4 regions of the Streptomyces sp. NPDC001513 genome follow, and region 4 is predicted to be linked to each of the others. Evidence: riboswitches for the same ligand, from Rfam matches in the RefSeq annotation. Region 4 holds a riboswitch; each other region holds the start of a gene.
The links. Region 4 has a riboswitch for cobalamin ahead of ACFYZ4_RS32205 (hypothetical protein). Riboswitches for the same ligand answer to the same signal wherever they lie in the genome.
Positions count from the first base shown of each region.

Region 1: it holds a riboswitch for cobalamin, as region 4 does, so the genes downstream of both, ACFYZ4_RS04655 (DUF4430 domain-containing protein) here and ACFYZ4_RS32205 (hypothetical protein) in region 4, are expected to answer to the same signal.
Region 2: it holds a riboswitch for cobalamin, as region 4 does, so the genes downstream of both, ACFYZ4_RS20945 (ribonucleoside-diphosphate reductase subunit alpha) here and ACFYZ4_RS32205 (hypothetical protein) in region 4, are expected to answer to the same signal.
Region 3: it holds a riboswitch for cobalamin, as region 4 does, so the genes downstream of both, ACFYZ4_RS28480 (prenyltransferase/squalene oxidase repeat-containing protein) here and ACFYZ4_RS32205 (hypothetical protein) in region 4, are expected to answer to the same signal.

Region 1 is NZ_JBIAVU010000002.1:207,979-215,512, reverse strand. It holds gene aceA (isocitrate lyase) at 348-1,649, shown strand; gene aceB (malate synthase A) at 1,836-3,434, shown strand; gene ACFYZ4_RS04660 (3-hydroxybutyryl-CoA dehydrogenase) at 3,431-4,318, shown strand; gene ACFYZ4_RS04655 (DUF4430 domain-containing protein) at 4,426-4,914, opposite strand; cobalamin riboswitch at 5,060-5,203, opposite strand; gene ACFYZ4_RS04650 (SRPBCC family protein) at 5,390-5,845, shown strand; gene ACFYZ4_RS04645 (alpha/beta hydrolase) at 5,908-7,482, opposite strand.
Region 2 is NZ_JBIAVU010000009.1:64,460-71,993, forward strand. It holds gene ACFYZ4_RS20930 (carbon starvation CstA family protein) at 1-1,698, shown strand, start outside; gene ACFYZ4_RS20935 (YbdD/YjiX family protein) at 1,695-1,892, shown strand; gene ACFYZ4_RS20940 (GNAT family N-acetyltransferase) at 1,959-2,456, shown strand; cobalamin riboswitch at 2,498-2,630, shown strand; gene ACFYZ4_RS20945 (ribonucleoside-diphosphate reductase subunit alpha) at 2,775-5,168, shown strand; gene ACFYZ4_RS20950 (ribonucleotide-diphosphate reductase subunit beta) at 5,168-6,181, shown strand; gene ACFYZ4_RS20955 (hypothetical protein) at 6,319-6,543, opposite strand; gene ACFYZ4_RS20960 (helix-turn-helix domain-containing protein) at 6,625-7,534, shown strand, end outside.
Region 3 is NZ_JBIAVU010000013.1:269,444-276,977, forward strand. It holds gene ACFYZ4_RS28470 (energy-coupling factor transporter transmembrane component T) at 1-249, opposite strand, end outside; gene ACFYZ4_RS28475 (SCO2322 family protein) at 246-917, opposite strand; gene ACFYZ4_RS28480 (prenyltransferase/squalene oxidase repeat-containing protein) at 917-2,173, opposite strand; cobalamin riboswitch at 2,286-2,417, opposite strand; gene ACFYZ4_RS28485 (MBL fold metallo-hydrolase) at 2,484-3,533, opposite strand; gene ACFYZ4_RS28490 (aldehyde dehydrogenase) at 3,714-5,177, shown strand; gene ACFYZ4_RS28495 (ferredoxin) at 5,177-5,410, shown strand; gene ACFYZ4_RS28500 (VOC family protein) at 5,868-6,242, opposite strand; gene ACFYZ4_RS28505 (TetR family transcriptional regulator) at 6,310-6,933, opposite strand; gene ACFYZ4_RS28510 (glycosyltransferase family 4 protein) at 7,152-7,534, shown strand, end outside.
Region 4 is NZ_JBIAVU010000016.1:214,080-221,613, forward strand. It holds gene ACFYZ4_RS32200 (prenyltransferase/squalene oxidase repeat-containing protein) at 1-1,591, opposite strand, end outside; cobalamin riboswitch at 1,701-1,838, opposite strand; cobalamin riboswitch at 1,907-2,040, shown strand; gene ACFYZ4_RS32205 (hypothetical protein) at 2,151-3,560, shown strand; gene ACFYZ4_RS32210 (nucleotide disphospho-sugar-binding domain-containing protein) at 3,650-4,768, opposite strand; gene ACFYZ4_RS32215 (VanZ family protein) at 4,957-5,655, shown strand; gene ACFYZ4_RS32220 (response regulator transcription factor) at 5,665-6,360, shown strand; gene ACFYZ4_RS32225 (sensor histidine kinase) at 6,353-7,456, shown strand; gene ACFYZ4_RS32230 (RNA polymerase sigma factor) at 7,477-7,534, opposite strand, start outside.

The DNA of each region.
Region 1 (7,534 bases), on a different contig from region 4:
CCTACGCGGGATCCGGGCGCTGCCGACGTTTGCAAACTTGGCAAAACCGGCCGTGAAGATTCGCAGAACTTGGCATTCGTCCCTTCTTGATGGCACTCGGTGCCACTGTCAGAGTCAGTCCTGCGGCCCGCCGGACCCGGCAGCCGAGACGGACGCTCCGGGCGCGATTCATGCCCTGATGTCGGAGATCCCGGCGGTCCCGGCTCGGCGGCTCGGCAACATTGCTCCGTTCGGCCTCCGGGCCGGTCCGGCGGCCGCGATCCCCGAGTGAGGCACACGGTGCCAACACGGTGCACAGCTGACCAGAACATTGGCAGATCAAGCGATTCATGGAGACGGTGACGGTCATGGCAGAGGCGAACACGACGGCGGCGGCCCAGCAGCTCGAACAGCGGTGGGCCACGGACCCGCGCTGGGCCGGCATCGAGCGCACCTACACCGCCGAGGACGTGGTGCGGCTCTCCGGCAGCGTCCGCGAGGAGCACACCCTGGCCCGGCGCGGCGCCGAGCGCCTGTGGCGCCAGCTCCACGAGCAGGACTACATCCACGCGCTCGGCGCCCTGACCGGCGGCCAGGCCGTCCAGCAGGTCCGCGCCGGGCTGCAGGCGATCTACCTCTCGGGCTGGCAGGTCGCCGCCGATGCCAACCAGGCCGGCCACACCTACCCCGACCAGAGCCTGTACCCGGTCAACTCGGTGCCGCAGGTGGTCCGGCGGATCAACAACGCGCTGCTGCGCGCCGACCAGATCGCCACCGCCGAGGGCGGCACGACGGGTTCGATCGACGGGGGCACGGACTGGCTGGCGCCGATCGTCGCCGACGCCGAGGCCGGTTTCGGTGGCCCGCTGAACGCCTTCGAGCTGACCAAGGCGATGATCGCGGCGGGCGCCGCCGGCATCCACTACGAGGACCAGCTGGCCTCCGAGAAGAAGTGCGGCCACCTGGGCGGCAAGGTGCTCGTGCCGACCGCGCAGCACGTCCGCACCCTCAACGCGGCCCGCCTGGCGGCCGACATCGCGGACACCCCGACCCTGATCATCGCCCGTACGGACGCCCTCGCCGCGACCCTGCTGACCAGCGACGTCGACGAGCGCGACGCCGAGTTCTGCACCGGCGAGCGCACCGCCGAGGGCTTCTACCACGTCCGCAACGGCATGGCCCCGGTCATCGCCCGCGGCCTCGCCTACGCCCCGTACGCGGACCTCATCTGGGTGGAGACCGGCACCCCGGACCTCGCGCAGGCCCGCGAGTTCGCCGAGGCGATCCACGCGCAGTACCCGGACCAGATGCTCGCCTACAACTGCTCGCCGTCCTTCAACTGGAAGGCCGCGCTGGACGACGACCAGATCGCCAAGTTCCAGCGGGAGCTGGGCGCGATGGGGTACCGCTTCCAGTTCATCACCCTGGCCGGTTTCCACTCCCTCAACCACGGCATGTTCGACCTCGCCCGCGGCTACGCCGAGCACGGCATGACCGCGTACGTGGACCTCCAGGAGCGGGAGTTCGCCGCCCAGGCGCAGGGCTTCACCGCGGTCAGGCACCAGCGCGAGGTCGGCACCGGCTACTTCGACCTGGTCTCCACCGCGGTCAACCCGGCCTCCTCCACGACGGCGCTCTCCGGCTCCACCGAGGAAGAGCAGTTCCACTAGGAGCGCGCCGCCGGCTCCCGCCGGCTCCCGCCGGCTCCCGCCGGCTCCCGCCGGCTCCCGCCGGCTCCCGCCGGCTCCCGCCGGCTCCCGCCGGCTCCCGCCGGCGCCTTCCGATCGCCGTCCGACGGCGCCCGGGGCCCTGTCGGCCCCGGGCGCCGGCCGCCCCACGCCGAGGAGTAGAACCGCATGTCACACACGCCCCTGACCAGCAGTGTCCAGGTCCTCGGCGCGCAGGGTGAGCGCCACGAGGAGATCCTGACCCCCGAGGCCCTGGAGTTCATCGGCCGCCTCGATGCCGCCTTCGCGGACCGCCGCCTGGAGATCCTCAAGGAGCGCCGTCGCCGCGCCGCCCATCTGGTCTCCGGATCGCCCCTGGACTTCTCCCGCGCCACCGTCGGCGTGCGCACCGACCCCGACTGGCGGGTCGCCCCGCCCGCGCCCGGGCTGACGGACCGGCGGGTCGAGATCACCGGCCCGCCCGAGCGCCGGATGGCGGTCAACGCCCTCAACTCCGGGGCGAAGGTGTGGATGGCCGACTTCGAGGACGCCACCGCGCCCACCTGGGACAACGTCATCGGCGGCCAGCTGAACCTGCTCGACGCCATCGAGCGGCGCATCGACTTCACCACCCCGGAGGGCAAGGAGTACCGCCTCGGGACGGAGCTCGCGACCATCATGGTGCGCCCGCGCGGCTGGCACCTCACCGAGGAGCACCTGGAGGTCGACGGCCGGCCCGTGTCCGCCTCGCTCGTGGACTTCGGCCTGTACTTCTTCCACTGCGCGCAGCGCCAGATCGACGCCGGCCACGGCCCGTACTTCTACCTCCCCAAGCTGGAGAACCGGTACGAGGCCCGGCTCTGGAACGACATCTTCCTGTTCGCCCAGGATCTGTTGGGCATCCCGCGGGGCACGGTCCGGGCGACCGTCCTGATCGAGACGATCACCGCCGCGTTCGAGATGGAGGAGATCCTCCACGAGCTGCGCGCACACAGCGCCGGACTGAACGCGGGCCGCTGGGACTACCTCTTCAGCCTGATCAAGACCTTCGGCCACCGCACCGACTTCCAGCTCCCGGACCGGGCCAAGGTCACCATGACCGCCCCCTTCATGCGGGCGTACACCGAACTGCTCGTCCGTACCTGCCACAAGCGGGGCGCCCACGCCATCGGCGGCATGGCCGCCCACGTGCCGAGCAAGGACGCCGAGGCCAACACGGCCGCCCTCGCCAAGGTCCGGCTCGACAAGGAGCGCGAGGCCGAGGACGGCTTCGACGGCTCCTGGGTCGCCCACCCCGGACTCGTCCCCGTCTGCCGTGAGGTCTTCGACGGGGTGCTGGGGGAGCGGCCGAACCAGCTGGAGCGGACGCGCGAGGACGTCGAGGTCGCCGCCGCCGACCTGCTGTCGGTCCGCCGGATCGCCGCTCCGCCGAGCTCCGAAGGCATCCGCTCCAACGTGGCCGTGGCCCTGCGCTACTTCGACGCCTGGCTGCGCGGCAGCGGCGCCGTCGCCCTGAACGGCCTGATGGAGGACGCCGCCACCGCCGAGATCGCGCGCGTGCAGATCTGGCAGTGGCTCCGCCACGACCGCGTCGACCGGCGCACCCTCACCGACCTCCTCGACGCCGAGTGCGCCGCCCTGGAGGCCGAGGACCCGCAGGCCCTGGTCCTCGAAGCCCGCGAGGTCTTCGTCGACACCGCGCTGTCGGTGCAGCTGCCCGCCTTCTTCACCCCCGAGGCCTACACCCGTCACCTGGTCCGCACCACCGCCGCGCAGGTGACCGCGTGAGCGCCCCGGCACAGCAGTCGGCCCGCCTCCTGCGCGTCGGAGTCGTCGGCGGCGGACAGATGGGAGCCGGCATCGCCGAGGTCTGCGCCCGCGCCGGCCTCGACACCGTCGTGGCCGAGGCCGATGCCACCGCGGCCCGCGCCGCCCGCGAGCGGGTGGCCGTCTCCCTCGAACGCGCCGTCCAGCGCGGCAGGCTGGACCGGTTCACCGCCGAGGACGCACTGGCCCGGCTGGTGTTCACCGGAGACCTGGACGACCTCGCCGACCGGCAGCTGGTCATCGAGGCCGTCACCGAGAACCCCGAGGCCAAGACCGAGATCTTCACCGCCCTCGACAAGATCGTCGAGGACCCCGAAGCCATCCTCGCGACCAATACCTCCGCCATCCCGATCATGCGGCTGGGCATGGCCACCGGCCGCGCCGACCGGGTCGTGGGACTCCACTTCTTCAACCCCGTCCCCGTCCTGCCCCTGGTCGAGGTGGTCTCCTCCCTCCACACGTCGGCGGACACCCTGGCCGCGGTCGAGTCCTTCGCCCGGGAATCCCTGGGCAAGACCACCGTCCGCTCTCAGGACCGGGCCGGCTTCGTCGTCAACGCCCTGCTCGTCCCGTACCTGCTCGCCGCCATCCGGATGGCCGAATCCGGGTTCGCGAGCGCCGCCGACGTGGACGCGGGCATGGAGCTCGGGTGCGCCCACCCGATGGGCCCGCTCAAGCTCGCCGACCTGATCGGCCTGGACACCGTCGCGGCCATCGCGGAATCCCTGTACGCCGAGTTCAAGGAGCCGCTCTACGCCCCGCCCCCGCTGCTCCAGCGGATGGTCCAGGCGGGGCTGCTGGGCCGCAAGAGCGGCCGCGGGTTCCACACGTACGACCGGGGCTGATGAGGGACCCGGTGGTGCCGCTGCGGGGTTGAGGGACCCCCGGCGGCACGGACAAGGAGCGCGGAGCGGCCCGGTGAGCCGCTCCGCGCTCCTGTCGTGGGGCTCCGTCAGAAGGAGGTCCAGGTGAAGGCCACCTTGTCGCCGGCCTTCAGCTTGAACTGGCAGCCGCCGACCGGGGTCGGGGTGCCGTTGACCGATATGCTCCAGTAGGCCGAGCCGCCGCCGCTGACGTTCTTGATGGAGTCCACGGAGAAGTCGTCGAAGGACGCGTACCAGGTGCCGTCCCAGCCGAAGTAGTTCCGGCGCGCGGCGTCGTCGAGCGCGGCCGTCGGGGTGGGCACGGCCGTCGGGTTCGCGGCCCCGTTGGTGCCGTCGCACTTGTGCGTGCCACCGGTCGCCGTGGTGACGTCGTGCCCCTTGGTGTTGACCTTCCCCTTGAACAGCAGCCCGTCGGGGCCCTGCACGGTGAGGGACACGTTGACCGCTCTGTTCGTGTTCGGGGCGGCCTTGGCGTGCGCGACGGCCGGCGCCGTGGCGAGGGCGAGACCGAGGGCCGCCGTGGTGATCAGGGCGCGGCGGGCGAGAGTCTGGCGCATGAAGTGCCTTCCTGGCGTGCATCGGGGTCGTGCGCCGCGGCCCCGATCGCCTCGGGCACACCGCGCCCCCGGGCCCGGGGAAGCGGACACAGGTGATCGGTGAGCCTGGGGCTCAGGGCTTCGTGCTGCAGACCGTGACAGTGAGAAGCCGTACGCACCGCACGCTGGGTGGTCCGACTCACGGCGCGGAGGCGCCGCTCACGGTTGCAGGTCAGCGCCGGAATCACACCGGCTTTCCCCAGTCGCGCAGGCATTCAGTTGGACGTCAGGCATGTACCTGACCAGAGGCATCGTAGGGGCAGCCGTCCCCGTCCCACCAGCACTCACCGGTACTCGTCGGCACCGCACCCGCACGCATCGGCACCCCGCCCGTACGCACGGACGCCCCGCGGCCCCGCCGACCGACCCGGTCGGCGCGCGCGAAGGAGGGCGTTCTGGGATGGTGGATCACACGAAGCCACACCGAGGAGCCGACATGTCCGGACAGTTCGAGGCGAGCGTCGAGATCGACCGGCCGGTCGAGGAGGTCTTCGCCTACCTCGCCGACGGGCGCAACGACCCCGATTTCAGCCCGCGCGTCCAGCAGATCACCAGGATCCCGGAGGGCCCCACGGCCCTCGGCACGGTCTTCCGCAGCACCGTCAAGGACGCCGGGATGAAGACCGCCCGCGAGTTCCGCATCGACGGCTTCGACCCACCGCGCCTGATCCGCTGGACGGAGCAGAGCAAGAACCTCGTCACCGCGGAGGGCGGCTACGACCTCGAAGCCCTCCCGGACGGCCGCACCCGGGTCCGGATCTTCAACACCCTGCACGGCCACGGCATCGGCAAGCTGCTCGTGGGACTCGCGGCGGGCGCCGCACGCAAGGACGCCCCCGACTTCGGCCGCCGTATCAAGGCGGCCGCGGAGGCGTCCCCCACGAACCGGTAGCCGTCCGCCGAGCCGTCTGCCGCCGGTCTCAGGCCGGGCGTCGGGCAGCTGTCAGGCCGGTGTCAGAACCGTCCGGGCCCGGACGGGATCGGCAGCGGCTTCGACGGGGCCAGGGACCCGCGCTGCTGCGCACCGCTCGGCGGGTTCTGGCAGGTCACGTCCTCGGCGGGCAGCTTGCCCGTGGTCAGGTACGCGTGGACCGGCGCGTTGGCGCAGGAGGTGGGGTCGGCGAGGTACACGCCGTGGCCCTCACCGCCGGCCGCCAGCACCATCCGCGAGCCCTTGAGCGCGCGGTGCAGGCCCTGGCCGCTGACGAGCGGGGTCTGTGAGTCCCACTCGTTCTGCACGGTCAGCACGTTCGCCTTCTTGTTCATGGGCGTGGCCGCCTCGATCGGCCGGTCCCAGAAGGCGCACGGCTTGATGTTGGACGCGAAGTCCCCGTACAGCGGGTACCGGGCCTTGTCCTTCGCCGCGTCCCGCTCGTACTGCTCGGTGTAGCGCGGCCAGCTGCCCGTGTCCCCGCACACCACGGCCCAGAACACGGCGGTGCCGTTGTCCGAGGCGGGCTCGGCCGCCTCGCCGCCGGTCAGCAGCCGCTTCAGCTTCGTCAGGGTCATGCCCTCGGGCAGCGGCCTGCCCTCGGACGCGGCCTTCAGGGCGGCGATCAGGGGAGTGGCCTGCGCCGGGTAGAAGAACACCCCGCGCGCGGCACGGATCATGTCCCCGTCGACCTTCATGCCCTCAAGGTCGAGGGGCTCCTTGTCGGCGCGCGCCACCAGCCCCCAGAACGTCTCGGACACGGCCTTCGGGCTGTCGCCCAGCCCGTACTCCGCGGACCGCTGCGCCGCCCACTGCGTCCACCGCGCGAAGGCGGGTTCGGCCTCGGTGGCCCAGACCTGGATCATGCCGCGCCAGATCCGCTGCGGGTCCACGCCGCTGTCGAGCACGAAGCGGTCCGTGCGGTCCGGGAACATCTGCGTGTACACCGCTGCGAGGTAGGTCCCGTACGAGTAGCCCAGGTACGAGAGCTTGCGCTCGCCCAGCACCGCGCGGATCGTGTCCATGTCGCGCGCCGTGTTGCGGGTGGTGATGTACGGGAGCACCGAACCGGCCTTCTCGCGGCACTTGTCGGCGACGGTGCGGGCCCACGTCACGTCGGAGCCGAAGGTCTCCGGACGGTAGGCGCGGTCGAAGTTCTGTTCGGCGTCGTCCAGTCCGCAGGTGATCGGGGAGCTGGCGCCGGCCCCGCGCGGATCGAAGCCGATGAGGTCGTACTGGTCCCGGACCTCCTGGGGCATCGCCTCGTGCATCATCAGCGGCAGGTCGAGCCCGGAACCGCCGGGGCCACCGGGGTTCAGCAGCATGGCGCCGTGCCGCTTGGCCGGGTTCTCGCTCTTGATCCGGGATATCGCGAGGTCGATCGTGCGCCCGTCGGGACGCCGGTAGTCGAGCGGCACCTTGAGCGTGGCGCACTCGTACGAGGCCGGCAGCTCGGGGCTGCAACGGTGCCAGGCGGGCTTCTGCCGCAGGTGGTCCGCGGCGGGGGCGGCCGTTGCCTGGGTCGCCGAGAGCAGGGGCACGGTGGACGCGAGGAGTCCGGCGGCGGCGAGCAGTGGTGCGAAGCGTTTCAGGAGCACGAAGGCGTTCCTTTCGGTGAAGTCGCTTACGGCTCCACCTTGTTGTACTCCC
Region 2 (7,534 bases), on a different contig from region 4:
GAGATCGGCCCCGTCGGCGGAGCCGCCGCCCTGGTCGCCGTGTTCGCCATCATGATCATCCTGCTGGCCGTGCTCGCGCTGGTCATCGTCAACGCCCTGGCGCACTCCCCCTGGGGCGTGTTCTCCATCGGCATGACCATCCCGATCGCCCTCTTCATGGGCTTCTACCTGCGCGTGCTGCGGCCGGGCCGGGTCACCGAGGTCTCCACCATCGGTGTCGCCCTGCTCCTGGTCGCCATCATCGCGGGCGGCTGGGTCGCCGAGTCCTCCTTCGCGGGCACCTTCACGCTGGAGAAGGAGACGCTGGTCATCTGGATGGTCGCGTACGGCTTCATCGCGTCGGTGCTGCCGGTGTGGATGCTGCTCGCGCCCCGCGACTACCTCTCCACCTTCATGAAGATCGGCACGATCGCGCTGCTCGCGCTGGGCGTGGTCATCGCGATGCCGATGCTGAAGATGCCCTCGGTCACGGACTTCGCCGCGCGCGGCGACGGCCCGGTCTTCGCCGGCTCGATGTTCCCCTTCGTCTTCATCACCATCGCCTGCGGCGCCCTGTCCGGCTTCCACTCGCTGGTCGCCTCGGGCACCACCCCGAAGATGATCCAGAAGGAGACCCAGGTCCGGGTCATCGGCTACGGCGCGATGCTGACCGAGTCCTTCGTCGCCGTCATGGCGATCATCGCGGCCTGCATCATCGAGCCCGGCCTGTTCTTCGCGGTCAACTCCCCCGGCGGGGTCATCGGCACCACCGTCGAGTCCGCCTCGCAGGCGGTCACCAACCTCGGCTTCGCCATCTCCCCCGAGGCGCTGACCCAGGCAGCGAAGGACGTGGAGGAGGCCAGCCTGCTGTCCCGTACGGGCGGCGCACCGACCTTCGCACTCGGAATGTCGGAGATCTTCTCGTCGGTGATCGGCGGGGCCGGCATGAAGGCCTTCTGGTACCACTTCGCCATCATGTTCGAGGCACTGTTCATCCTCACCACCCTCGACGCGGGCACCCGCGTCGGCCGGTTCATGCTCCAGGACACCCTCGGCAACCTGCACAAGCCGTTCAAGGACGTCAGCTGGAAGCCCGGAGTCTGGCTGGCGAGCGCCATCGTCGTCGGGGCCTGGGGCTACTTCCTGTGGGTGGGCATCAAGGACCCGCTGGGCGGCATCAACCAGCTGTTCCCGCTGTTCGGCATCGCGAACCAGCTGCTCGCCGCGGTCGCCCTGGCCGTCTGCACCACCCTGCTGGTCAAGTCCGGTCGCCTCAAGTGGGCCTGGGTGACGGCCGTCCCGCTGGTCTGGGACGTGGCCGTGACGCTCACCGCCAGCTACCAGAAGATCTTCTCCGACAACCCGAAGATCGGCTTCTTCGCGCAGCGCAGCACCTACCAGGAGGGCATCGACGCCGGGAAGGTGCTCAAGCCCGCGAAGAACATGGACGAGATGCACACCGTGGTCACCAATGCCACGGTGGACGGCGTGCTGTCGGCCCTCTTCGCGGCGCTGATCGTCATCGTGCTCCTGGACGCGGCCCGGACCTGCCTGAAGGCCGTCCGCAAGCCGGAGTCGGTGACCCTCACCGAGGTCCCGTGGACCGAGTCGAAGATCGTCGCCCCGGCCGGGCTGATCCCGACGCCCGAGGAGCGGGCGGAGCTCGCCGCGGCGGGCCTCGACTCGGGCGGCGGACACGTCAAGGAGCCGGTGGCGTGAGCACCGTACGGAGCGTGCTGGCCCGGGCCCGGTTCTACGTACGGGAGTTCTCGGGGGAGGCGGCGTACGACCGGTACGTCGCCCACGCCCGCTCCCACGACCCGGACGCGGAGGTCCTCACCCGCCGCGCCTTCGAACGCGCCCGCACGGACGCCCGCGAGGCCGACCCCCGCAAGGGCTTCGGCTGCTGCTGAGTCACACCGGAGGGCCCCGCCGAAATCCGGCGGGGCCCTTCGCGCGCCTCCGGCACACTCGAACGCATGGACATCACGATCAGACCGGTACGGCCCGCCGAGTACGCGGAGCTGGGCGGGATCACGGCGCAGGCCTACCTCGCCGACGGGCATCTGGACTTCAACGAGGACGACGCCTACCTGAACGTGCTGCGCGACGTGGCCGGCCGGGCGGCCCTGGCCGAGGTGCTCGTCGCCGAGCGCGACGGGCGGATCCTGGGCGGGGTGACCTTCGCCGCACCCGGGAGTCCGCTCGCCGACATCGCCGGCCCGGACGAGGCCGAGTTCCGGATGCTCGCCGTGGCCCACGAGGGGCGCGGCCAGGGCGCCGGCGAGGCTCTGGTGCGGGCGTGCGTCGAGCGGGCGCGGGCGATCGAGGGCGTGTCGGCCGTGGTGCTCTCCACCCAGCGCAGCATGGCCGGCGCCCACCGGATCTACGCGCGCCTGGGCTTCGTACGCGTCCCGGAGCGGGACTGGGCGCCCATCCCGGGCCTGACACTTCTGGCGTATCGGCTCAAGCTGTAGCCACGCCGACACTACATGTGGGGGTTGCCTCATAGGGGCGCCCCCACATGTATGCTCAAGGCTGCTGTCGCCGCAGGGGAATCCGGTGTGAATCCGGAACTGTCCCGCAACGGTATGAAGTGTCCGGCTACCGGACACCAAGTCCGATGACCTGCCGGCAGCGCGCCCGGCTCGACCGAACCGGGTGCCGACACGTCCGGGCCTCGCGGTTGGGCCGGTGGACGCCATGCGGTGTGAACGCGTTCCTGCCACGCCCGCATGCGCCCGCTCGCGCCCCGCTCCGCCGATGACCGGGCCGAGCGAGGGAGAGCTCCCGCCGTGACCATCGCGCCTTCCGCACCGCGCGCCGAGTCCATTTCTGGCGACAACACCGAGGGCCCGGGGGCCACGCTGCTGCGTACCCTCACCGAACTTACGGCGGACCTCCCCGACACCGACCCCGGCCGCGTCGCCGCCGCCGCGCTCCGCGGCCGCAGCTCCGCCGCCGACGAGGCCGAACTGCGGGGGCTCGCCACCGAGGCCGCCGCCGGTCTGATCTCCGAGGACCCCGCGTACTCGAAGCTCGCGGCCCGGCTGCTGACGCTGGCCGTGCGCGACGAGGCCGCGAGCCAGGGCTCCACCTCCTTCTCGGCCTCGGTCGAGGTCGGCCACCGCGAGGGCCTCATCGCCGACCGCACGGCCGAGTTCGTGCGGACCCACGCGAACCGCCTGGACGCGCTGGTCGAGCACACCCTCGCCGAGGGCGCCGACGACCGCTTCGGTTTCTTCGGCCTGCGCACCCTGCACAGCCGCTACCTGCTGCGCCACCCGATCACCCGTCAGGTCATCGAGACCCCGCAGCACTTCATGCTGCGCGTGGCCTGTGGCCTCGCCGCGGACGAGAGCGTCCAGGCCCTCGAGGAAGTGGCCTCGCTGTACCGGCTGATGAGCCGCCTCGACTACCTGCCCTCCTCCCCCACCCTCTTCAACTCCGGCACCCGGCACCCGCAGATGTCCTCCTGCTACCTGCTGGACTCCCCGCTGGACGAGCTCGACTCGATCTACGACCGCTACCACCAGGTGGCGCGCCTGTCGAAGCACGCGGGCGGCATCGGCCTGTCGTACTCCCGCATCCGCGCCCGCGGTTCCCTGATCCGCGGCACCAACGGCCACTCCAACGGCATCGTGCCGTTCCTGAAGACCCTCGACGCCTCCGTCGCCGCGGTGAACCAGGGCGGCCGCCGCAAGGGCGCCGCCGCCGTCTACCTGGAGACCTGGCACGCGGACATCGAGGAGTTCCTGGAGCTCCGCGACAACACCGGTGAGGACCAGCGCCGTACGCACAACCTGAACCTCGCCCACTGGGTCCCGGACGAGTTCATGCGCCGCGTGAACGCGGACGCCCAGTGGTCGCTGTTCTCCCCGGCCGACGTGCCCGAGCTGGTCGACCTGTGGGGCGACGACTTCGACGCCGCCTACCGCAAGGCCGAGGCGGAGGGCCTGGCCCGCAAGACCATGCCCGCCCGCGACCTGTACGGCCGGATGATGCGCACCCTCGCGCAGACCGGCCAGGGCTGGATGACCTTCAAGGACGCCTCCAACCGCACGGCGAACCAGACCGCCGAGCCGGGCACGGTCGTCCACTCCTCGAACCTCTGCACCGAGATCATCGAGGTCACCAACGACGGCGAGACGGCCGTCTGCAACCTCGGCTCGGTCAACCTCGGCGCGTTCGTGCTGACGGAGACGGGCGAGATCGACTGGGAGCGGCTGGACGAGACCGTCCGCACCGCCGTGACCTTCCTCGACCGCGTGGTGGACATCAACTTCTACCCGACCGAGCAGGCCGGCCGTTCCAACGCCCGCTGGCGCCCGGTGGGCCTGGGCGCGATGGGCCTCCAGGACGTCTTCTTCAAGCTGAAGCTGCCCTTCGACTCCCCCGAGGCGAAGGCCCTCTCCACCAGGCTCTCCGAGCGCATCATGCTCGCGGCGTACGAGGCCTCGTGCGACCTGGCCGAGCGCAGCGGCCCGCTGCCGGCCTGGGAGCAGACCCGCACCGCGCGCGGCGTCCTGCACCCGGACCACTACGAGACCGAGCTGAACTGGCCGGAGCGCTGGGAGGCGCTGCGCGCCCGCGTCGCGACGTCCGGCATGCGCAACTCGCTGCTCCTCGCCATCGCCCCGACGGCCACGATCGCCTCGATCGCGGGCGTGTACGAGTGCATCGAGCCGCAGGTCTCCAACCTCTTCAAGCGCGAGACGCTCAGTGGTGAGTTCCTCCAGGTGAACGGCTACCTGGTGGAGGAGCTGAAGGCGCTCGGCGTGTGGGACGCCCAGTCCCGCGAGGCGCTGCGCGAGGCCTCCGGCTCGGTGCAGGGCTTCGGCTGGATCCCGGCGGAGGTCCGCGAGCTGTACCGCACGGCGTGGGAGATCCCGCAGCGCGGTCTGATCGACATGGCGGCGGCCCGTACGCCGTTCCTGGACCAGTCGCAGTCGCTGAACCTGTTCCTGGAGACGCCCACCATCGGCAAGCTCAGCTCGATGTACGCGTACGCCTGGAAGCAGGGCCTGAAGACCACCTACTACCTGCGCTCGCGCCCGGCCACGAAGATCGCCCGCGCCGCGTCCGCGTCCGCCGTCCCGGCGGCCGCCACTCCGCTCCCGCAGGCCGTCGACGCCGACGCCCTGGCCTGCTCCCTTGAGAACCCCGAGTCCTGCGAGGCCTGCCAGTAATGAGCTCCAACAACAAGAACCTCCTGGACCCGGGCTTCGAGCTCACGCTCCGCCCGATGCGCTACCCGGACTTCTACGAGCGCTACCGGGACGCGATCAAGAACACCTGGACCGTCGAGGAGGTCGACCTCCACTCGGACGTCGCGGACCTCGCGAAGCTGACGCCGGCCGAGCAGCACATGATCGGCCGTCTGGTCGCGTTCTTCGCGACGGGCGACTCGATCGTCTCGAACAACCTGGTGCTGACGCTCTACAAGCACATCAACTCCCCGGAGGCGCGCCTGTACCTGTCGCGCCAGCTGTTCGAGGAGGCCGTGCACGTCCAGTTCTACCTGACGCTGCTCGACACCTACCTGCCCGACCCGGACGACCGGGCGGCCGCGTTCGACGCGGTCGAGGAGATCCCCTCCATCCGCGAGAAGGCGCAGTTCTGCTTCAAGTGGATCAACGAGGTCGAGAAGCTGGACCGGCTGGAGACGCAGGCCGACCGCCGCCGCTTCCTGCTGAACCTGATCTGCTTCGCCGCGTGCATCGAGGGCCTGTTCTTCTACGGCGCCTTCGCGTACGTGTACTGGTTCCGCTCGCGCGGCCTGCTGCACGGCCTGGCCACCGGCACCAACTGGGTGTTCCGTGACGAGACCATGCACATGAACTTCGCGTTCGAGGTCGTGGACACGGTCCGCAAGGAGGAGCCGGAGCTCTTCGACGACGCCCTCCAGCAGGAGGTCACCGACATGCTGAAGGAGGCCGTGGAGGCGGAGCTGCAGTTCGGCCGCGACCTGTGCGGCGACGGCCTGCCGGGCATGAACACCGAGTCGATGCGCGAGTACCTGGAGTGCGTCGCGGACCAGCGTCTGGTCCGCCTCGGCTTCGCGCCGGTGTACGGCTCGCAGAACCCGTTCTCCTTCATGGAGCTGCAGGGTGTCCAGGAGCTGACGAACTTCTTCGAGCGCCGTCCGTCGGCCTACCAGGTCGCGGTCGAGGGCACGGTCGACCTGGACGAGGACTTCTAGGGTCCCCGGTCCTCCAGGGTCCCCCGTCGGGACGCGGTGAACGCCGCGAAGCCGGGATGCGGTTCACCACCGCGTCCCGGCTTCTCGCGTTTCCGGCGCCCGATCGTCCGGCTTCCCGTGTGCACGGTCGCCCCGGCTCAGTGGGCGACGGGGCCCCAGTGCATCCGGGTGTGCCGGGCGCGGTACCCGCGGACGGTGGGGGGCATGCCGCCCGCCTTCTGGCGCGGCAGCCACACGAGCCGGGTCTCGACGGCTCGCAGCTGCCGGTCGATCCGGCGGTCGCGCAGGACCCCGTACAGGCTGGGGGCGAGCACCAGCGTGGCGACGGCAAGGACGGTGAGGTAGCTCAGGAACGTGTTCATGTCTCCACTCTCCTCCCGTGGGGAAAACTCGCACAGTGGCAGGACTGTCATGAAAGAGCGAATTACTGCCACACTGGATCCATGCTGACCAACGTGGCCGTGGCCCTCCTCGACGAGATCGCCCCCTTCGAGTTCGGGATCTTCTGCGAAGTCTTCGGAATCGACCGCAGCGATCACGGACTGCCGGTGTACGACTTCGCCGTCTGCGCGGCGGAGGAAGGCCCCCTGACCATGTCCGGCACCGGTTTCACGGTCACCCCCGAACACGGGCTGGACCGGCTGGAGAGTGCCGACCTGATCTGCGTGCCCGCCTTCCGGGACGCGGGCACCCGCGTGTACCCGGAAGCGCTCCTGGAGGCGCTGCGCCGCGGGGTGGAGCGGGGAGCGCGGGTGCTCAGCGTGTGCAGCGGCGCGTACGCGCTCGGGGCGGCGGGGCTGCTGGACGGCCGGCACTGCACCACGCACTGGATGCACGCCGCGACGCTGGCCCGGCGCTTCCCGCGGGCTCTGGTCGACCCGGACGTGCTGTACGTCGACGCGGGCCCGGTGATCACCTCCGCCGGCACCGCCTCCGGCATCGACGCCTGCCTGCACCTGGTCCGCCAGGAGCACGGGGCCGAGGTGGCCAACACCATCGCGCGGCGGATGGTCGTACCGCCCCACCGGGACGGCGGGCAGGCCCAGTACATCGAGCGGCCGCTGCCGCGCACGTCCTGCGACACCGTGGGCGAGGTGATCGAGTGGATGGCCCGCCACCTGGAGGACGAGATCACCGTCGAGCAGCTCGCGGAGCGCGCGCACATGTCACCGCGCACCTTCGCCCGCCGCTTCCTCCAGGAGACCGGCACCACCCCGTACAAGTGGGTGCTGCGCCAGCGGGTCCTGCTCGCGCAGGAGCTGCTGGAGTCGACCGGCGAGACGGTGGACGCGATCGCCGGCCGCTGCGGCTTCGGCAACGCGGCCGCGCTGCGCCACCACTTCCTGCGGACCC
Region 3 (7,534 bases), on a different contig from region 4:
GACGATCAGCCCGAGAAGCAGGGGGTTGGTGGTGCGGGAGGCGGCGGTGGCGAGCCCGAGGGCCCAGAGCCACCAGGCCCCGGCGTGCAGGGCGGTGGCCCGGCCGGCGAGCGGGGCCTGCCATTTTCTCTTGTACGTCGACCAGCGCGGGGGATCCTGCGCCGCGGGCAGGCTCCGGCGGGCCGGGGTCACGTCGTCGCGTGCGGCGCCGCGCCTGTCTTTCAGCCCCTCCGCACGCTCGCCCGTCATCGGGTGCGGCGGCGGGATTGCCAGAGGGCGGCCGCGGCCAGGGCGGCCACGGCTGCGATGCCCGCCAGCAGGCCCGCCGACGGGCCGCCGTCGTCCGGGGCCGCGGCGGCGGGCGCCGCCGACGCGCTCGGCGCCGGGGCGTCCGCCATCGGTTCGCCGCAGCCCTGCCTCGGGTAGCCCGAGATCGCGCACAGCAGGGCCGCGCTGTTGTAGCGCAGCGGCTTCGCGACCGATGCCAGCGCCTCGGCCGCCGTGGCCTCCGCGGCCACCTGCGCGCACGCGGTGCGCGGGGCGTCCTGCGGCGGGGCCTCGCCCGCCGGGGCGTCCGCGGGCACGCCGAAGTCGACGACGAGCGCGACCCGCTTGCGGCCCTGCGCCGGAGGGGTGGAGCCGCAGACGGCCTCGAAGTCGGCCGCGGCGCGCGGCTGCGCCGCCTGGTCCGCCGCGTCCTTGCTCACCGAGAAGCGGAACCCCTGCACGGAGCCGTCCTTCGGGCGGGCCATCGAGGGGCCCTGCGTGGCGTACGACCAGCGGCCGCCGCCCGAGCCGTCCCAGAACGACCAGTAGCGGTAGCCGGCCGCCAGCGCCGGAGCGGCGGCCAGCACGGCCAGGACGCTCCCGAGGGCCAGCGCCAGAGCGAGGGCCACGGCGGGCCGGCGGCGGCGCATCAGAGCTGGTTCTTCTTCCGGCGGCCGCTCAGCAGGATGCCGATGCCCACGCCGGCCGCGCCGCCCGCGCCGATGATCCACCAGAGGTTCTGGTTGTCGGACGACTCCTCCTTCACGGGGGTGGCGTCCGTGTCCGCGCCCTGCGGGGCCGGGCCGGTCGCGTTCAGCGCCGCGACGAGGTCGGTGCCGCCGAAGGACTTCGGGTCGGTGCCCGTGGCGTGCGCGGCGAGGATCAGGGTGCCGAGGGCGGCCGGCTTGCCCGTGGACCACTCGGCGGAGTTGGCCTTCAGCCACTCCAGGGCGCCCGCCGCCGACTGCTTGTGCCCGGCCGCGGCCAGGGCGATCACCGCGTCGACGGTGTTGCCGGTGTCCGGGGTCGGCTGGTCGGCGCCCGGGGTCACGGCCGTCAGGTGGCCGTCCTTCTTCAGGGCCTCGGCGAGGTAGCCCGCCGCGCCCTGGGCCGCTGCCGCCGGGTCGACGGTGCCCGCCGCCGGGCAGGTCGGCGCGGCCGCGGGGGTGTCCGTACCGGAGGGGACAACGGCCGAGCCCGTGCCGAGGCCGGCCAGCACGGCCGCGGCGGAGGCGTCGCCGTTCGCGAGCAGCTTGCCGTCGACCGGCTGGAACGCGAACGCGCCCCGGTCGCCGGCCGGCTCGGCGGCGCAGCCCAGCTGGAAGGAGAGCAGCGCCTCGTAGGGGGTCTTGCCCGCCTTCGACTTGATCTCGGCCGGCTTCTCGCCGGCCGCGGTCAGGGCGCTGATCACGAGGGCGGTCGAGTTGGCGTCGGTGCCGCTGTCCATGGCGCCGCCCGGGTTGGAGCTCCAGCCGCCGTCCTCGTTCTGTACGGACTTCAGCCAGCCGACGGCCTTCTTGACGCTCTCACCGTGGCCGCCGAGCGCGGTCAGCGCCTGCACGGCGGCGGCCGTCGCGTTGGAGTCGATGTACGCGGTCGCGTCGCAGTCCTTGGCGGTGTCCGCGCGGAAGGCGGGGAAGGAGCCGTTCGCGCACTGCTGGCCGGCCAGCCAGTGCACGGCCTGCGCGGCGGGCTTGATGCCGACGGTGTCCTGGGCGAGCAGCGCGAAGGACTGCCGCCACACGCCGTCGTACATGGGGTCGTCCTTGCCGTACAGCCCGGAGGGGATGACCGGGGGTGCGGAGGGGGAGGCGGGCGGCGCGGTGTCGGCGAGGGCTGCGGGGGCGACACCCACGCAGAGCACGGCGGAGGCGGCGAGCGCGGCTGCGCTGCGGCGGACGTTCATGGGGGAGGGTGCCTCTCCTGCTGGGGAACCGGAGGCGGGCACGCACTGGCACCGGGCTCCGGCTCCGTTTACCTCGACGGTGCCGGCCGCCGGAGGATCCGGCGGCGCGAGCCGCGCACTTCCGGTACGGGGCATTCCGGCTCCCCGCCCGGGCGGTGCCGGGGTGGGTCACGGTTGCGGGTCAGCGCCGGATTCGCACCGGCTTCCCCCCCGTACAGAAGTGTGGACGACGGCTTCACTCTACCGGCCCGTAGCCTGCGGGCCCGGGGGCACTGGGGGCCCGGGCCCCTTACCGGCCGCGCCGCCGTCCCTACACGGCCCGGTACGTCACCGGGTCGGTGCCCGGGACGGCCTCCGCGCGGCCCTGCTTCACCAGCCGCCGCAGGTGGGCTTCCGCTTCCGAGACGGCGATGTTGCGGGAGCCGTACGGGATCTGCTCCCAGGGCCGGTTCCACTCCATGAGCTCCGCCAGCGCCCACGGGGTGAGCGGTTCGGCCAGCAGGGTCCACAGCCCGGACAGCCGCTCCTCGTGGTGGTCCAGCAGTTCCCGTACGCGGGCGGGTGCGTCGGTGAAGGCGTACTGGTGGGCCGGGAGCACCTCGGCGGGTGCCAGCCGGCCGATGCGTTCGAGGGAGTCGAGGTAGTCGCCGAGGGGGTCGGTGACGCGGGTGTCCTCGGGGGCCTCGTACAGGCCGATGTGCGGGGAGATCCCGGGCAGCAGGTGGTCGCCGGAAAAGAGGCGGCCGTTGCCGGGCAGGTTCGCCGGGTGGGCCTCCTCCAGGTGCAGGCAGACGTGGCCGGGGGTATGGCCGGGGGTCCAGATCGCGCGCAGCCGGCGTCCGGCGAGGGGGAGCAGTTCGGCGGGGACGATCTCCCGGTCGGGCACGGCGGCGCGCAGTCCGGGCAGGGTCCGCATGCGGCCGCTCGCGCGGGCGGCGCGCAGGGGCGCGATGTGCTCCTCGGGGGCTCCGGCGGCGGCGAGCTTGGCGCTCATGTAGTCGAACCAGACGCCGGGCTCGGAGGCGCGGGTGCGGACGACGACCTCGGTGTCGGCGGCGTGCATGGCGATCCAGGCGCCGGACGCCTCGCGGACCCGGCCGGAGAGGCCGTGGTGGTCGGGGTGGTGGTGGGTGATGACGACGCCGTGGACGTCGGCGACGGGGATGCCGAGCGCGGCGAGCCCGGCGACGAGGGTGTCCCAGGACTCGGGGTCGTCCCAGCCGGTGTCGACCAGGACCGGGCCGCGGTCGGTGTCGAGGACGTGGACGAGGGTGTGTCCCAGCGGGTTGTCGGGGATGGGCACCTTGATGCCCCACACGCCTCCGCCGTGATCGGTGACCTGTGACGTGTCCTCCGGCATGAGCCCTCCGCCCGTTGCCGCCCTCTGACGAGAACGTGTTTCAGTAGTAGCCCAAGTCGACCACTTCCACGCTCTTCTGACTAGTCGTTGGATCTTCTCCGCTGTTCCGTCCTGGCCGTGGACTCCTCGAACTAGAACTGGTATCAGTTCTGGAACGCCAAGCCGCAGGAGGCCTCAGCCATGACCGAGCTCGTGGAACACGGACAACTGTTCATCGGCGGGGAGTGGACGGATCCGCTGGGCACCGACACGATCCGGATCGTCTCCCCTCACACCGAGCAGGTCATCGGCTCCGTCCCGCACGCCTCGAAGGGGGACGTGGACCGTGCCGTCGCCGCCGCGCGCAAGGCGTTCGACGAAGGGCCCTGGCCGCGGATGACGCTGGACGAGCGGATCGCCGTCGTCACCCGGATCAAGGACGCCATCGCGGTGCGGCACGAGGAGATCGCCCGCTCGATCAGCTCCCAGAACGGGTCCCCGTACTCCTGGAGCATCCTCGCCCAGGCGCTCGGCCCGATGATGGTCTACGACGCCGCGATCACGGTCGCGCGCGCCTACCCGTACGAGGAGCACCGCCAGGGCGTCCTCGGCCCGATCCTGGTGCGCCGGGAGCCGGTGGGCGTGGTCGCCGCCGTCATCCCGTGGAACGTCCCGCAGTTCGTGGCGGCGGCCAAACTGGCGCCGGCGCTGCTGACGGGCTCCACGGTGATCCTCAAGCCGTCCCCCGAAGCGCCGCTGGACTCCTTCATCCTCGCCGACATCGCGCGGGAGGCCGGACTCCCCGAGGGCGTGCTGTCGATCCTGCCCGCCGACCGCGAGGTCAGCGAGTACCTGGTCGGCCACCCCGGCGTCGACAAGGTCGCCTTCACCGGCTCGGTCGCCGCGGGCAAGCGCGTCATGGAGGTCGCCGCCCGCAACCTGACGAGGGTCACGCTCGAACTCGGCGGCAAGTCCGCCGCGGTGATCCTGCCGGATGCCGACCTGGACTCCACCATCGCCGGGATCGTCCCGGCGGCCTGGATGAACAACGGGCAGGCCTGCGTGGCCCAGACCCGGATCCTCGCGCCGCGCAGCCGGTACGAGGAGGTGGCCGAGGCCCTCGCGGCGGCGGCCGGCGCGCTCGTCGTCGGCGACCCGCTCGACCCGGCGACGCAGCTCGGCCCGCTCGTGGCCCAGCGGCAGCAGCAGCGCTCGCTGGACTACATCCGGATCGGCCAGGAGGAGGGCGCGAAGGTCCTGTCGGGCGGCGGCCGCCCGGTGGGCCTGGACCGCGGCTGGTACGTGGAACCCACCCTCTTCGGGGACGTGGACAACTCCATGCGGATCGCCCGCGAGGAGATCTTCGGCCCGGTCGTCTGCCTGATCCCGTACGGGGACGAGGCGGAGGCCGTACGGGTCGCCAACGACTCGGAGTTCGGCCTCAGCGGCAGCGTCTGGACCGGCGACGTCGAGCACGGCATCGACTTCGGGCGGCAGGTGCGGACGGGCACCTTCAACGTGAACACCTTCAGCCTCGACATGCTCGGGCCGTTCGGCGGCTACAAGAACAGCGGCGTGGGACGGGAGTTCGGGCCGGAGGGGCTGAGCGAGTACCTGGAGCACAAGATGATCCACCTGCCGGCGGGCTATGAGGCGGGTGCCTGATGGGTGACCGCTGGCAGGTCGAGGTGGACCGGGGGGTCTGCATCGGCTCGGGCATGTGCGTGAACCACGCCCCGGACGGCTTCGTCCTGGACTCGGCGCGCCAGTCGCATCCGCGCACCGCGCAGTCGGACGCGAACGAGCCGATCCTGACGGCGGCGGAGGGCTGCCCGGTGGAGGCCATCCTCATCACGCTGGCGGCCACGGGCGAACCGGTCTTCCCGCCGGAGGACTAGGGGGGCCGGTTGGCTGCCGGTTGGCTGCGCCGCTTGGGCTGGGTGTGGGGTGGGCCGGTTGTGCCGGGGCCGGGCGCGCGCCGGGGTGTCTCCTCGGGCGCCGAACGTTTCGGGGGGTCGGAGTGCGGAGGCTTGTTGTGTTCGGCGCCCTGCGGGGATCACCCCGACACACACCCGACCCCGGCCCATCCGGCCCGGCTGCGCCGATCCTTCAGCCCTGCCGCACCGACTCCAGCCTGGCTGCACCATTCGGCTTCGCCGCACAAATTCAGCCCCTCCGGCGTTTGAGGAGCGGGTCCGGGCAGAGCCCGGCGGGGTGCGGGGCGGAGCCCCGGTCTTTGAGCCGCACCATTCCAGCCCTGCTGCACCACTCCGGCCTCCGCCGCGCAAATTCAGCCCCGCCGGCGTTTGAGGCGCGGGGTGTGGGGCGGAGACCCGGCAGTGGTGCGCCAGAGGCTTACTTCGTCATTTCGGCGGCGCTCCGCTCGACGCAGAACTCGTTGCCCTCGGGGTCGGCGAGGGTCACCCAGCCGCCCCCGTCGGGCCGCCGGTGGTCGCCGACGACGGTCGCGCCCAGGGCGACGATGCGTGCGACCTCCTCGTCGCGCGTGCGGTCCTGCGGCTGGAGGTCCACGTGGACCCGGTTCTTCACGGTCTTGGTGTCGGGGACCGTCACGAACAGCAGGGTCGAGCCGGGCGTCTTGAGCAGCGCCTCGGGGTCTCCGGGGAAATCGTCGTCGGCGAGCGGGCTGTCCAGGACGGCGGCCCAGAACTGCCCGAGGCTGTAGGCGTCGGAACAGTCGAAGGTGAGGTGTCGCACAAGAGAGGCCATGCGGCGGACTATCGAACATGATCGCGGCCGCTGTCCAGCGGAATTCCGCGATCCCGCAGCGGCTGCTTCAGGCCTTTTCCGGGGCCGTCAGGTCGATCAGACGGCACACCGTCTCGATGTCGATCTTGACCTGGGCGATCGACGCACGGCCGGAAAGCCACGTGATCAGCGCCGAGTGCCAGGTGTGCTCGATGACCCGTACCGCAGAGAGCTGTTCCGCCGTCGGCGGGGCCTCCAGGCCCATCGCGTCCAGGATGATCGCCGTGGTCAGCCGGGACACCGTGTCCACCTCGGGGCTCACGCTGCGGTCGGCGAAGGTCAGCGCCCGCACCATCGCGTCGGCCAGCTGCGGTTCCCGCTGGAGGGCGCGGAAGGCCCGCATCAGGGTCTCCGCGACCCGGGCCGCCGGGTCGTCCCCGGCCGGCGGGCGTTTGCGCAGCGTGGTGTGCATGTGCTGGAGCTGGTCCTGCATGGTGGCGACCAGCAGGTGCACCTTGGACGGGAAGTAGCGGTAGAGCGTGCCCAGCGCCACCCCGGCCGCCTCGGCGACCTCCCGCATCTGGACGGCGTCGAAACCGCCCCGGCTGGCCAGCTGCGCGCTGGCGTGCAGGATCCGGCGGCGGCGCGCCTCCTGGCGCTCCGTCAGGGGAGGCGACGCCGGTGTGGTGACGGCCTTCACTTCCGCTGTCATGTGTCCCGTTCCGTGTCGTTGCGCGGGCTGATTCCGGGCTGGTCCCCGGTCAGCATGGCAGGCGCCGCAGTCGTGGCGCGAATCACCTGCTCCGCCTCTTACGGTGTAGTTTCCGGCCGGTAGATTCAATGCTCTTCGACGGATCAAGTCTGAAACTTGTTCTACATTATCCGAGCGGTTACGCTCCGGCGAAAGTTGCAGGGAGAAGGGGGCCGAGAGTGACCGCTGAGGCCATGGTGACGAGCCCTTTCGCGGGTTCCGCCGCCGACGGCGACCGCCCGCTGCGCATCGCACTCCTCACCTATAAGGGGAACCCGTTCTGCGGCGGCCAGGGCGTCTACGTCCGCCACCTCTCGCGCGAGCTCGTACAGCTGGGGCACTCCGTCGAAGTGATCGGCGCCCAGCCCTATCCCGTGCTCGACACCGGCGCCTCGCTCACCGAGCTCCCGAGCCTGGACCTGTACCGCAGCCCCGACCCCTTCCGCACGCCCAAGCGCGAGGAGTACCGGGACTGGATCGACGCCGTCGAGGTCGCCACCATGTGGACCGGCGGCTTCCCCGAGCCGCTGACCTTCTCGCTGCGCGCCCGCCGCCATCTGGC
Region 4 (7,534 bases):
CGGCACCCGGCACGGGCTTCGTGGGGTCCGGGGACGGCTTCGGCGGGTCGGACTTCTTCGTGGTGAGCGCGACCAGATCGGTCTTCGCGCCGGCGATGGTGGCCGCGGTGGTGGCCATCAGCACGGGGTCGGTGTCCGGATCCTCGAACGTGAAGGCTCCCACCGGGAGTTGCTCCCGGGACAGCCAGGAGACCGCGGCGTCCGCGAAGAGCGGGTCACCGAGCGTACGCAGGGCCTGGGCGGCCAGGCCGGTAGCGAAGGCGCTGCCGACCGTCGTGTACGAGGCGGCGGGCAGCGACCCGGTCGGGGCCTGAGCCTTCTTCAGGTACGCGCGGCCCTTCTCCACGACGGGGTCGTGACCGCCGGCCCGCTTGAGGGCCAGGGTCATCAGCCCGGTGGCGCCCGCCTCGCTGTCGCACCAGTCGCCGGCGCGGAGCAGCATGCTGCTGAATCCGCCGTCCTCGCACTGGAACGCGGTCATCCGGGCCACGGCGTCGGCGGGCGGTGTGACACCGCCGTTCACCAGGGCGATCACGGCCAGGGCCTGGCCCTCGGCCTGGTAGGGGGTGCGGAAGTCGCCCTTGGTCATGCAGCCGGGGACCGGCTCGGGGGCTTCGACGCCGCTGGTGCAGACGTACTTCACGAGGTCGCCGAGCAGGTCGCGCCCGCCGAAGGCGCGGGGGTCCTTGCCGGTGGCCTCGGCGACGAGCGCGAGCCGGGCCGCGGCGGTGGCGTCCGGGGCCTGGTCCTTGCCGGCCGGGTACGCGTACGCCTCCGTGTGCGCGGGGGTGGCGAGGAAGGCGGCGGCCTTCTGCGCGGCCGGACTCTTCGGGTCGACCGCGGCCAGGGCGTAGATCACCTCGGTGGTCGCCGGGTAGTCCGTATCGGTGGAGTCCGCCTTGAGGACGCGCTCGCCTTCGATCAGCTTCCCGGTCAGCCAGCGGGTGGCGGCGGGGAGATCGACCGCGCCCGGCGGTACGTCCGGCGGCTTCGGGCCGGTGGGGTCCGGCTTGGGGCCCCCGCCGCCGGCCCGCACGTCGTCGGGGGAGAAGGTGGGCTTGCCGGAGGTGCCGCCGACATCGGTCCCGCCGAACACCCAGGCGTCCACGTCACCGGGCTTCGGCGCGCGGGACTTCGCGCCGAGGGAGCTGTAGGTCCACTTCTGGTCGCCGGGCGAGGCGTGCCAGTACGACCAGTAGGCGGTGGCCTTCGGGGTGAGGACGCAGTCCTCCTTGTCCGGAGTGGGGTACTCCGTCCCGGAGTTGAAGGTGCCGAACCCGAGGCGGCAGATGAAGGCGTCACCGTCGTGCTGGGTGCCGACCGTGGTGAACCCGGCCGTGTGCAGCAGCTCGTAGCCCGTCGTGAGGGTGGTGTCGCAGCCCCGCTCGACCTTGCCGCCGAAGGGACCGAAGTCGACGGCCACGACCGCGCCGGTGGTCGCCGTGCACTGCTCGATGGGGTCGGCGTTCGCCGAGGTGGGCGCCGTGAGGAACGCCACCCCCGCACCGAGGGTCAGGAACGCCGCGGTCGCCAGGGACAGCAGCCGCCGTCTGGTGTGCGTACGCCGTTCGTCCCGCTGTTCGGTCCCCACCGCGGCCCTCGTCTCTGCCGGGCGGCTGCGTGCGTGGCGATGCGCCCCCCGGCACGGCTGGGCCCGCGGGGAGCGGTGACGACCACGCCGTAGTCCGCGACGGCGTTCTCCGTACAGATGACTGCACACCAGGTGTTCCGACTCGCCCGGCGGGTGCCGGGCCTACGGTTGCGGGTCAGCGCCGGACTTCGACCGGCTTCCCCTGGTGCTGAGTTCTTGTCAGCGGAGTGCAACACGGGCCGAGGCAGGGCGTCAAGGTGGCGTGTGTCTCACCGCATCCCGTCGTTCGCATCCCTGTTGGGACGGCTGGCGGACCCCTGATCACTCGGGTAGCGTCCAGGGCTGCCACATGGGGGAACCTGGTGAGAATCCGGGGCTGACGCGCAGCGGTGTGGGACGGCGGGGGCCGTTCCCGAGCCCGAATGCCCACGCGGCAAACGCAGCACCGAGAAGCCGTACCACGCGTTCCGGACGGCGGCCTCCGCCATGTCCGCCCGCGTCCCAACGGGCCGGGACGGAGCAGGGACCGGCCGGCGTCCGCCGATTCCAGGAGCAGGCCATGTCCCGTCCCCGTACCTCCCGCCGTCTCGCGCTCGCGGTGCCCGCCGCGTTCGGCGCCTTCGCCCTCACCGCGCTGCCCGCCTTCGCGACCTCGACGCCCGCGCAGATCGCCACGTCCAAGACCAACGGCGTCGCCTACCTCAAGTCCCTGCAGGCGGCCGATGGTTCGTACGCCGGCGCGGGTCTGTCCAACGAGTGGGCGTTCAGCGCCTTCGCCGCGGCCGGTACGGCGGTCGTCGACGTCGCCCCGGGCGGTGACACGACGAAGAACGCCCGAACCGTCTACCGCAACCTGATCGCCACGTCCGGCTGGCCGTCCGCCACCCCGGTCGTCACCGACTACGAGCGCGGCACGCTGAACGCGTACGCGGCGGGCGTCGACCCGGCGCGCGTCTCGGACTCGAGAAACCTCATAGCGAACGTCTACTCCTACTGGCAGACCGCCGAGGCGGGCTACTTCGGACCGTCCGGCAACTTCAACGGCACCGTCTTCGCGGCCCTTTCGCTCGGCGGCGCCAAGACCCAGGCGGGCGGCACCCGGATCCCGCAGGCGCTGACCGACTCGATCGTCACCCGCATCCGCGCCAACCAGCACAACGACGGCGGCTGGACCTTCAGCAAGGCCGAGGGCAACCCCACGGCCCTGGCCGCCGCGGGCGACGTCGACATGACCGGTGCGGCGATGGCGGCCCTCTGCGTCTCGGGCGTCCCCAACACCGACGCCGACGTGGTCCAGGCGAAGAACTTCCTCAAGGGCAGGCTCGCCACCACCGGCGCCTTCAACTCCATGTACGGCGTCAACACCAGCTCCAACGGCTGGGGCGTCGCCGGGCTCAACGCCTGCGGCATCAACCCGCAGACCGGTGACTTCCTCACCGCCTCCAACAAGACCCCGATCGACTTCCTGCTCGCCAACCAGTACAACCCGGGGGGCGGCTTCAAGTACAAGCCGGCCGACACCACCCCGTCCCCCTACTCCTCCATCGACTCCCTGCGCGCCGTCGCCGGGGGCGGCTTCACCGCCGCCCCGCCGGTCCCGGTGACCCCCGGCGCCCCGCAGTGGGTCGCCCAGTCCACCTTCACCGCCGGTACGGCCACCAAGCTGGCCCTCACCGTCGACGACGGCGCCGGCGGCCTGAAGGTCTGCTCCGTGGCCTTCACCCCGACCGGTACGACCACCACCCTCGGGGACGTCCTGAACGCGGCCACCACCGCGGCCACCCCGGCCGGCTGCGTCACCAGCGTGACCCCCTCGTCGGGCACCGGCACGATCACCGCCGTCAACGGCAAGGCCAACAGCGGCTCCAACACCTGGAAGGTCAGCGTCGACGGCTCCGCCTTCGCCGGCGCCGTCCGCAACAAGGTGATCAACGTGGGCGACACCATCGCCCTGCGCTGGGGCGCCTGACCCCTCCCGGGTGCGTGGCCCCGTACGGAGCCACGCACCCGGCGTCAGTCGGCCCGCAAGGCCGCGGGGAAGGCCGCCGGAGAGCGCTGCTAGGCGAGGGCTTCGAAGGAGGCGACCAGGTCGGCGGGGGAGGGCAGCGCGGATATCTCGGCCTGGGTGGTGGCGGCGGCCTTGCGCAGGTCGTCGTCGGTGAGGAGCCGGCCGAGCAGGTCGGCGTCCACGCTGTCGCCGCTCGCGCGCAGGGCGAAGCCCAGGCCCGTCGCGGCGTCGACGTTGATGAAGTGGTCGGCGCCCTGCGGGAGGATCAGCTGGGGGACGCCCCGGGCGGCGGCGGTGAGCATCGTGCCGGAGCCGCCGTGGTGCACGACCGCGTCGGCGGAGTCCAGCAGCTGGGCCAGCGGCACCCAGGGCAGGGGGCGGACATTGGCGGGGAGGGTGCCGAGCGGGCTCAGGTCGGTGTCGCCCACGGCGAGCAGGAACTCGGCGTCGACGGAGGCGGCTTCGGCGATCACCCGGCTGATCGGGTCGACGCCCGCGAAGGTGGTCACCACCGTACCGAGGGTGACGGCGATCCGGGGCCGGGAGCCCCGGGCCACGAGATCGCCGGGCACCGTGCCGCCGCCGTTGTACGGCACGTAGCGGACGCGCAGGCCCGTGCCGTCCCCGCCGAGGGAAGCGGGTACGACGTCGACGACGGTACGGGTCGCCGGGCCTTCGAGCTCACGGGTCCGGTACTCGTCCACCAGGACGCCGGCGAGCCGGCCGACCATGCCGAGCCCGGACAGCACGCCGAAGTTGTGCACCACGGCGGGTATGCCGAGGGCCGCCGAGACCAGGGGTGCGGCGGCCTGGAAGGAGTCGTGGACGATGAGGTCCGGCTGCCAGGCGGTGGCGAGCGCGAGCAGGCCGTCGATGGTGACCCGGCTGTGTTCCGCGAAACCGACTGTGGCCCGCCGCTGGATGTCCTCCGGGCTCCTGCCTTCCGTGAGGAACTGCGGCTCGGTGTCGTCCGAGGCGCGCCGGAAGGCCTCCGTCAGCGTCGAGCCGTCGCCGATCTCGACGGTGGGGATGCCGGTCTGCCGCAGCTGGTCGAGCGGGGTCGAACCGGCGAACAGCACCTGGTGCCCGGCGGCCTGGAGCGCCTGGGCGGTGGGCACCATCGGGAACAGGTGGCCTGCGGCAGCGGGTCCGGTGAACAGTACGCGCACGGCGTTACTCCTTGCGTGGAGCTCCTTGATTCTTCTTCCAGACCGTCGAACGCGCGTGCCGCTGTGTCTGTTTCCGCTGGCATGGGCGAGTTTCAGCCGATTCCGATGCGCCCGGACCCGGTGGATATCGTGGGCGTATCGAAAATCGCATACGCCCCCGCAACGGCCCTCCGCCTCCAATGAGGGGCATGAACCACACCGCATCCCTGTCGGCGCCGTCCCGCCGCGCGCGCCAGGCCGTGCTCCTCGGCCTGACGGTCCTCGCCGTGGCGAGCGCCCTGTTCTCCGTACGGCGGCCGCTCATGATGTCCGCTCCGACGTGCATGGCCGGGCGGTGGCACGGCTGCTTCGACACGTTCAACGGTGTGGTGCTGATGACGCTGGTCGGGCTGCCGTTGGCCGTGCTGGTGGCGTGGGCCCTGGCCCGGCGTCGGCGGGCCGCCGGCGTCGCCTCGCCGTGGCGGATGTCGCTGGCCGAGGTGGGCATGGTCCACGGGACGGTGCCCTTCGTGTGGATGACCATGATGCCGGGCTCGGGGGCGGGCGTCGTCCCCGGCCGGGTGAGCCTGGTACCGCTGCGGGACCTGGTCACGATGGGGGCGCTCGGGACCGTCGGCAATCTGCTGGTTTTCGCGGCGCTGGGGTTCTTCGCCCCGATGCGGTTCGCCGCACTGGCGTCCGTGCCGCGGATCCTGGTGCTCGGGGCGGGCTGCTCGATCCTGGTCGAGAGCGCACAGTACGTCCTGCGGCTGGACCGGGTGTCCTCCGTGGACGACGTCCTGGTCAACGCCGCGGGCGCCGCACTGGCCGCGCTGGCGTCGCGCCGCTGGTGGCGCAGGCCCTCGCGCACGCCTGCGCAGACGTCGGCGACCTGTCCTGTTGCCTAGGCTTCGTCCATGCGCGTACTGATCGTGGAGGACGAGCCCTACCTGGCGGAAGCGGTCCGCGACGGGCTGCGGCTGGAGGCGATCGCCGCCGACATCGCCGGAGACGGCGACTCGGCCCTGGAACTGCTCAGCGTCAACTCCTACGACCTCGCGGTCCTCGACCGCGACATCCCCGGCCCCTCCGGCGACGAGGTCGCCCGGCGCATCGTCGCCTCCGGCAGCGGCATCCCGATCCTGATGCTCACCGCCGCCGACCGGATCGACGACAAGGCTTCCGGGTTCGAACTCGGCGCCGACGACTACCTCACCAAACCGTTCGAGCTGCGGGAGCTCGTCCTGCGGCTGCGGGCACTCGACCGCAGACGCGGGCACGCCCGGCCCCCGGTCCGCGAGATCGCCGGACTGCGGCTCGACCCCTTCCGCCGGGAGGTCTTCCGCGACGGACGCTACGTCGCGCTCACCCGCAAACAGTTCGCCGTGCTGGAAGTCCTCGTCGCCGCCGAGGGCGGGGTCGTCAGCGCCGAACAGCTGCTGGAACGGGCCTGGGACGAGAACGTCGACCCCCTCACCAACGCCGTGCGCATCACCGTCTCCGCACTGCGCAAACGGCTCGGCGAACCCTGGGTCATCGCCACCGTGGCCGGCGTCGGCTACCGCATCGACACAAGACCGGAGACCGGACACGAGGGGGCGGACCGTGGATAGGGCACGCGGGCTGAGCGTCCGCTCCAAGCTCACCCTCAGCTACGCCGGATTCCTCATGCTCGCCGGCGTCCTGCTGCTCGCCGCGGTGTGGGTGTTCCTCCTGCGCTACGTCCCCGATCGCGCGCTCATCGTCCCCGGCTCCACCGGCAACCCCACCCACGGCGTCTTTCCCGTCCGGTCCAACCTCCTGCGCGTGTTCGCCCCGAGGGCGGCAGCGGTACTGGTCCTCCTGCTGGTGCTCGGCCTCGTGGGAGGGTGGCTCCTCGCCGGCCGGATGCTCGCACCACTGACACAGATCACGGACGCGGCGCGGAAGGCCGGGACCGGATCGCTGTCCCACCGGATCCGCATCAGGGGCCGCCAGGACGAGTTCCGTGAACTCTCCGACGCGTTCGACCTGATGCTCGAACAACTCGAGTCCCGGGTCGCCGAGCAGCGGCGGTTCGCCGCGAACGCCTCCCACGAACTGCGCACCCCCCTCGCCATCTCGCGGACGCTCCTCGACGTCGCCCGCAAGGACCCCACACGGGACCGGGACGAACTCATCGAACGCCTGAACGCCGTCAACACACGGGCGATCGACCTCACCGAGGCCCTCCTGCTGCTCAGCCGCGGCGACCGCGGGAACTTCCGCCGCGAGAGCGTCGACCTCTCCCTCATCGCCGAGGAAGCCGCCGAAGCGCTGCTGCCCCTCGCCGAACAGCGCCGGATCACGCTCGACGTGACCGGCGGGGCGGCCCGGACCGGCGGCTCCGCGGAGCTCCTGCTGCGGATGGCGACGAACCTCGTCCAGAACGCGATCGTCCACAACCTCCCCGCCGGCGGCACGGTGACGGTCCACACCGAGGCGCACGGCGACACGAGCGTGCTGCGGGTCGAGAACACCGGCCGTCCGCTCCCACCGGAACTGGTACCGACCCTCGTCGAACCCTTCCAGCGCGGAACGGAACGCGTACGCACCGACGAGCACGCCGGCGTCGGCCTCGGCCTGGCCATCGTGCACAGCATCGTCCGCGCCCACGACGGGACCCTCGACCTGGTTCCCCGCCCCGCCGGCGGTCTCCTCGTCACGGTCCGGCTCCCCGGCACGCCGTAGGTTCGCGGCTCTCCGGTACGTCAGGGGCGCCGGCGGGTGTTGAGGCGGGCGGCCTGGCGGGTGAGGTGATCGCGCTCG